Linked DNA regions of Leucothrix mucor DSM 2157. The protein of the gene in region 1 interacts with the protein of each later gene in a pairwise test. Links are inferred from orthologs where the notes say so. Each region holds a gene or a part of one and is shown on either strand. Other genes may lie near its edges.

Region 1 (3,790 bases):
TCCGGGGCGGAAAGTTACCACCCGTCGCGCACTTACAGGGATTGCTTCGCCAGACTTAGGGTTTCTCCCAGGACGTTGATTCTTGTCCCGCAGAGTGAAATTACCAAAACCTGATAATTTCACACCTTCACCGCGCTCTAAAGCACCACGCACTTCCTCAAAAAACATCTCGACGAGCTCCTTGGCTTCACGCTTGTTTAAACCAAGTTCATCAAATAAATGTTCGACCATTTCTGCTTTGGTCAATGTCATTACTTTAGCTCCTACACCTACGAGAATTGAGAGTTTTTAGTGGGCCAATACGCCTTCACGAACGAAGTACTGCACCTGTTTGCTTTTCCAGCAATTGCACGATCTCAGCGACATGTGCATTGATGTCCGCATCCTCTAGGGTGCGTGAAAAGTCTTGGAAAATCAAGCCTAAAGCCAAGCTTTTTTGCCCTGCTTCGACCCCAGGACCTTGATATACATCGAAGATTGCGTGACTCTTAAGCGCGTCAATTCCCGCCATATCAAGCGTCTGACTAATCGCAGCAGCCGTCACCGACTGATCCAAAATCAAGGCAAGATCCCGACGAATGGATGGGAAGCGAGACAGTTTCTGATAAGCCGGCAACGACTTCTTCGAAACGTAATCCAGATCCATCTCAAACAGATACACGTTCTGAGAAATTCCCAACGCTTTTTCAAGGCGCGGATGCAGGCACCCAACCCAGCCAACAACATGATCATTGTCCAAGATCTGTGCGGACTGACCAGGGTGCAATGCAGGGTGAGCGACTGCTGCGAAGTGATACTTCGTTTCAGTAGCTTCAGCCAGCAAACGCTCAACGTGTCCTTTGATATCAAAGAAGTCGACAGCGCGTGCTTTAGTATCCCAGTTCTCAGGATTCAAGGTACCTGTAATGACGCCAGCTAACTGCTTGCGCTGCTGAATGCCTGACTCACCATTGACAAAGTTCAGGCCCATCTCGAACAAGCGAACGCGAGTCTGCTGACGGTTAAGATTCTTAACCAGTGCCGGCAACAACCCAGACCACAGCGTGCTACGCATAATGGCCAACTCTTCTGAAATCGGATTAGCCAAACGAATCTGCTGGTGTGCAGGATTGAGCATCAATTCCATCTCAGCAGGCACAAAGCTGTAAGTCACCGCTTCGCGATAGCCTTCAGAAACTAGAATACGACGCAACACATCTTCACGAACCTGAGTTTCAGGAACGGCGGTAATGCGTGGTGTCATTGGGCGTAGCCGGGATGGAACCTTGTCGTAGCCATAGATACGCGCGACTTCTTCAACCAAATCCACTTCACGCGCAATATCAAAACGGAATACTGGAGGTACTACTGACCACTCTGCATCCGAAACCTCAACCACACAACCTAGGCGCGTTAAAATATCGGTTACACGCTCAGCATCGACCTCAATGCCTAGGTGACGCAGGATGTCGGACTTTTTCAGAGTAATTGCAGAGCGCGTTAACAACTCTGGGTTACTAATCACATCGTTAACCGGCCCAACGTCACCACCACAAATCTCAACGATTAACTGTGTTGCGCGCTGCAAAGCCTTAACTTGCAAGTCTGGCGACACACCACGCTCAAAGCGATGTGATGAGTCAGTATGCAAACCATAAGTACGCGACTTGCCCATAATTTTCTCAGGCACAAAATACGCGCTTTCTAAGAAGATATGCTTGGTATCATCGGTGACAGAGCTTAGCTCTCCACCCATAATTCCGGCCAGTGCCAATGCTTTTTCCTGATCCGCAATAACCAACGTATCTTCACGTAGACTTACATCACGACCATCAAGCAATTTCAGTGGCTCACCGGCTTTACCCTGACGCAGCTGAATACCACCGGATAACTTATCCAGATCAAAACCATGCATTGGCTGACCTAATTCCAGCAATACATAGTTAGTCACATCAACGACCGGGCCAAGACTACGAATATCCGCACGACGCAAACGCTCAACCATCCACAATGGCGTTTCCGCTTTTACATTGAGGTTGCGAATAATACGTCCGGCATAGCGCTGGCAACCTTCAGTGGATTGAATCTCTACCGGAAAGGCCTCATCCAATGACTCGGTAACATCAACGATCTCAGGCTCGGTAACTTCTGCCTGAGTCAATACACCAACTTCACGAGCGATACCAATCATGCTCAAGCAATCTGCGCGATTAGGCGTAGCGTCCAATTCCAGCACGACATCATCTAACATCAGATAGTCACGAACATCCGTACCGACTGGCGCATCTGCTGCAAACTCGTACAAACCATCAGAGCTATCAGCTAAACCAAGCTCACTGGCAGAACACAACATGCCATGAGAAGGTACACCACGTAGCTTTGACTTCTTAATTTTAAAACTACCCTCACTATCGCCTAAAACCGCACCAATCATTGCCAGAGGCGCTTTTAAGCCTGCGCGGGCATTGGGTGCACCACAGACAATCTGAAGCATTTCTTCGCCACCACAGTCAACCTGACAAATCTGCAACTTGTCAGCATCCGGATGCTTTTCTGCACTAATAATCTGACCGACAACCACATTGGTAAATGGATTAGCCACCGGCTCAATACCATCTAACTCAACACCGGCCATGGTAAGCTTGCTACCAATTTCAGCGGCATCAATTGCGGGGTTAACCCATTCGCGTAGCCACTTTTCACTGACTTTCATTCGTTTATCCCCTTAGCTGAATTGTTGTAGGAAGCGTGTATCGTTATCAAACAGAATACGCAAATCATCAATGCCATAACGCAGCATTGCTAAACGCTCTACACCAAAACCAAAGGCAAAGCCGGTATATTTATCCGAATCAACGCCTGTATGGCGCAGCACTTCCGGATGAACCATACCGCAGCCCATCACTTCCAACCAACCGGTATGACTGCAGACTTTGCAACCTTCACCCTGGCACAATACACACTGAATATCCGTCTCGGCAGATGGCTCAGTAAATGGGAAGTAAGATGCACGGAAACGAACAGGTAGCTCATCCACTTCAAAGAAGGCTTTGAAGAAGGCATCCAAAACACCCTTCAGATCAGCGAAAGTCACATCCTTATCAACCATCAAGCCTTCAACCTGATGGAACATTGGGCTGTGTGTAATATCGGAGTCACAACGATAGACACGACCCGGCGCAATCACCCGATACGGTGGCTCCTGATCTTCCATGGTGTGAATCTGTACTGATGAGGTGTGCGTGCGAAGCAGCAGACCACTATCAAAATAGAAAGTATCGTGCATGGCACGAGCCGGATGGTGCTCCGGTACATTTAACGCGGTAAAGTTATGGAAGTCGTCTTCAATTTCAGGGCCTTCAACAACGTCAAAACCCAACTGTGCAAAAATAGCTTCGATGCGCTTAATCGTCAGCGTGATCGGGTGCAGACTGCCAGCATCGCTATCGCGCCCGGGCAGTGTGACATCAACACGCTCAGCCTGAAGCCGCGCATTGAGCGCCTCTTCCTGCATGCTCTCTTTGCGCGCATCTAGTGCGGCAGCCAGTGCTTGCTTGCACTTGTTGATTTCCTGACCTGCTTCACGACGTTCTCCAGCGGGTAACTGTCCTAACTGCTTTAACTGCTCAGTTAGAATTCCTTTTTTCCCCATGTAACGAACACGCACTTCATCCAGCGCTGCTAAACCCGCAGCGGCAGCGATCTCTTCGTGCGCCTGCCCCATGAGCTCCAGTAATTGTTTCACAAAAAAACTCCCAGTAACTTCCGTTTTGGTCTTTCTAAAACCAAAAAAGCGGAGAAAGGCATCACC
Region 2 (3,661 bases), 690 kb from region 1 along the record:
AATATGGCATACTATGCCGCAAATTAAGTTGCCCGTGGTAACGGGTAATCAAACGAATACATTAATTTTATATTTTGGAGAATAACATGAGCTTTTTCATTTCAGACGCAATGGCAGAAGGTGCAGCAGCACCACAAGGCGGCGGTTTACAGTTGATCATTATGATGGCGATCTTCTTCGGTATCATGTACTTCATGATCATCCGCCCACAGCAGAAGCGCGCTAAAGAGCACAGAGAGCTAATCAGCTCTATCAGCAAAGGCGATGAAATCGTTGCTGGTGGCGGAATCTTAGGCAAAGTCGTTAACTTGGGTGATAACTTCATCGAGATGAGCGTTGCTGAAGGTTCAACCATCAAAGTACAACGTCAGGCGGTATCAGCGGTTATGCCAAAAGGCACCATGAAAAGCCTGTAATTCTCATCCATCGATCGAAAAAAGCCCTGCTTAGTTCAGGGCTTATTGCATAACCGGATTATAACAATGAATCAAAATCCAACCTGGAAGTATCTGCTACTGCTTGCCGTTCTGCTGTTCGGCTTAGTGTATGCAGTACCTAATCTGTACCCATCCAACCCCGCCTTACAAATTACCCTGACCAGCGATACTGCAACGTTCAAAGGTACTGAGACTGAGGCAATTACCAAATCACTGACCGAATCCGGCATCGCCATCAAAAAGGTGGAAACGCAGGATAATCAGCTGATGGTTCACTTTGACGACACCACTGCCCAGTTTGCAGCGGTTGATCCGGTCAAAGCGGCATTGGGTAATGAGTACAAGGTTGCTCTGAACTTAGCACCAACCACACCAAGCTGGTTAAGTGCTTTGGGTGCCGAGCCTATGTACCTTGGCCTGGACTTACGTGGTGGTGTTCACTTCCTGATGGAAGTCGACATGGCAGCGGCGATCGATAAAGCCACTGAGCGCTACAAAGATGAATTAGGTAGCTTCCTGCGCGAAAAAGACATTCGCTATCTTGGCGTAGTACGTGAAGCTGATGACTCTCTGACGGTCAAATTCAAAGACCAGGAAACACTGGATGAGGCTTACAAAGTCTTTATTCGTGAATACAATGATCAGCTGGAATTGAGTGAGATTGACGTTGCTAAAGGCACCGCCTTAAAAGCCAGCATCACCGAAACCAATCTAAGCAATATCAAAAAATTGGCGCTACAGCAAAACATCACCACCCTACGTAACCGGGTGAATGAGATTGGTGTTGCTGAGCCGATTATCCAACAGCAAGGCCTTGAGCGTATCGTGGTGCAATTGCCTGGTGTTCAGGACCCGACTGCGGCCAAAGATATTCTGGGCGCAACAGCGACACTAGAATTCCGCATGGTGGATGAGGATAACAACGCTTTTGATGCTGAGGCGAACAGACGTGTTCCAGTTGGCGATGTGCTGTACAAAGAGCGTAACGGCAACCCTATTTTGCTGAAACGCCAAGTCATGCTAACGGGTGACTTCATTACCGATGCATCAGCTACCTTTGACCAAAACCAACAGCCTGCGGTAAGCATTACGCTGGATGGCAAAGGCGCGCGTATGTTTGAACGTGCTACCGGTGCCAATGTTCAGAAGCTAATGGGTGTGGTATTCATTGAGAATAAAACCGACATTAGCCGTGATGCTGAAGGCAACATTGTTAAGAATACGGTTAAGAAGCAGGAAGTCATCAACGTTGCGCGGATTCAAGAGCAACTAAGCTCTAACTTCCAGATCACCGGATTGGATTCACCTAAAGAAGCGCATGACTTAGCCTTGTTACTGCGTGCTGGTGCACTGGCCGCTCCGGTATACATCGTTGAAGAACGTACTATTGGTCCGAGCTTGGGTGCTGAAAACATCAATGCTGGCTTCCAGTCTGTAGTCTACGGATTTGTTGCTGTATTGATCTTCATGCTGTTCTACTACCGCACCTTCGGTATCGTAGCCAACTTGGCACTAAGCTTGAACCTGATCATGATTGTTGCGGTGTTATCACTATTACAAGCAACACTGACTCTGCCTGGTATTGCCGGTGTGGTACTGACTGTTGGTATGGCGGTTGATGCAAACGTACTAATCTACGAGCGTATTAAAGAAGAAATCAGAGCCGGAACGAGCCCTCAAAGCGCGATCCACGCCGGTTACGAAAAAGCCTTCTCAACCATTACCGATGCCAATATCACAACCTTTATCGCAGCGATCGTGCTGTTTGGTATGGGTACAGGTCCGATTAAGGGCTTCGCAATTACCCTATCTATCGGTATTTTGTCTTCCATGTTTACAGCGATTTTTGGTACTCGTGTACTGATCAATCTGATTTACGGTAACCGTCGCGTTAAAACTATCAACATAGGGAATACCTAATCATGTTTGAGAAAGCACATATTAGATTTATGAAGGTGAGTAAACTCGCCCTCATTTTCTCTGTCTCACTCTTGTTAATCTCGGTGATCTCACTATTTACCCGTGGATTAAATCTGGGTGTTGATTTCACCGGTGGTAGCGTGATTCAGGTGAGCTATCCTGGCAATGCCAACATCAGCGAGATTCGCGATACGCTAACCAATGCTGGCTACGATGCGGCGGTACAACCCTTTGGTACGGCTCAGGATGTCTTGATTCGTCTACCAGAGCAGACGACTGGCACCGGCGCAGAACGTAACGCAGTAAGCGATAACGTACTGAAGACACTGTCTGACGTGACTCCGGGTGTAACCCTGCAACGGGTTGAGTTTGTTGGCCCGCAGATTGGTGACGAGCTTCGCGATCAGGGTGGTATTGCCATGCTGCTGGCACTGGCTGGTATCCTGATCTATGTTGCACTGCGCTTTGAGTTCCGCTTCTCAGTGAGTGCGATTGCAGCCTTGGTACACGATGTCACCATTACCGTTGGTTTCTTCTCAATCACCGGTATGGAGTTTGATTTGACCACGCTGGCGGCGATTCTGGCCATCATCGGTTACTCACTGAACGATACCATCGTTGTATTTGACCGGATTCGTGAGAACTTCCTGAAGCTGCGTAAAGCAGAAACAGCAGACTCTATCGACCTGTCGATTAATGAGACGCTATCCAGAACATTGATGACCTCTTTCACAACCGTGATTGTGGTCCTGTCTTTGTTCATATTTGGTGGTGAGATCATCCACAGCTTCTCGGTTGCGATGCTGGTCGGTATCACTATCGGTACTTATTCATCGATTTATGTTGCCAGCACCTCGCTGATCGCAATGGGTGTTACCCGCGATTCGCTGTTGCCACCGGCTAAAGATGAAGCAGATGAAGATCTGGATGCTATTCCATAAGTGGATAACATAATCACTACTAGTCGGCGTTGGTAATTACTGGCGTCAATTCGGCAATACAAACGGGGCGCTCATTTGAGCGCCTCGTTTTGTTATCCATCCCCATATTTTAGCCCGTACTCAACCGCCATTACGGCTGCGGTAATTCGAGAACTAATTCCCAGTTTTCGTAAAATTGATTTCACGTGTAATTTCACCGTGCCATCTGAAATTCCCAAACTGCGGGCTATCGCTTTATTACTTTGCCCTTCGGAAAGGTGTAATAAAATTTCATGCTCACGAGGAGTTAAGCACCCGAAAGGATTTTTCGTTGTGGTCACTTTGCCATCTTTGATCGCACTAGCCAGTATTGGCCTTAAGTCC

Evidence for each region. The genes of interacting proteins can lie anywhere in the genome.
Region 2: the proteins of pheT (region 1) and secD interact in binary tests that used the Escherichia coli proteins (3 or more experiments, as listed by UniProt). The link is inferred for Leucothrix mucor DSM 2157 from one-to-one orthologs.

The regions. Positions count from the first base shown.
Region 1 is NZ_ATTE01000001.1:3,135,105-3,138,894, forward strand. What follows is about bases 1-3,048. They hold pheT (phenylalanine--tRNA ligase subunit beta), read right to left. Parts: upstream 2,693-3,048; coding sequence 308-2,692; downstream 1-307. Other genes in these bases: ihfA (integration host factor subunit alpha), read right to left, coding at 1-252; pheS (phenylalanine--tRNA ligase subunit alpha), read right to left, coding at 2,705-3,048. Also shown: more of pheS, read right to left, coding at 3,049-3,703.
Region 2 is NZ_ATTE01000001.1:2,442,674-2,446,334, forward strand. The notes cover bases 1-2,919. They hold secD (protein translocase subunit SecD), read left to right. Parts: upstream 1-482; coding sequence 483-2,357; downstream 2,358-2,919. Other genes in these bases: yajC (preprotein translocase subunit YajC), read left to right, coding at 87-416; secF (protein translocase subunit SecF), read left to right, coding at 2,360-2,919. Outside these bases: more of secF, read left to right, coding at 2,920-3,298; LEUMU_RS0110870 (response regulator), read right to left, coding at 3,391-3,661. UniProt on the Escherichia coli protein: Part of the Sec protein translocase complex. Interacts with the SecYEG preprotein conducting channel. SecDF uses the proton motive force (PMF) to complete protein translocation after the ATP-dependent function of SecA.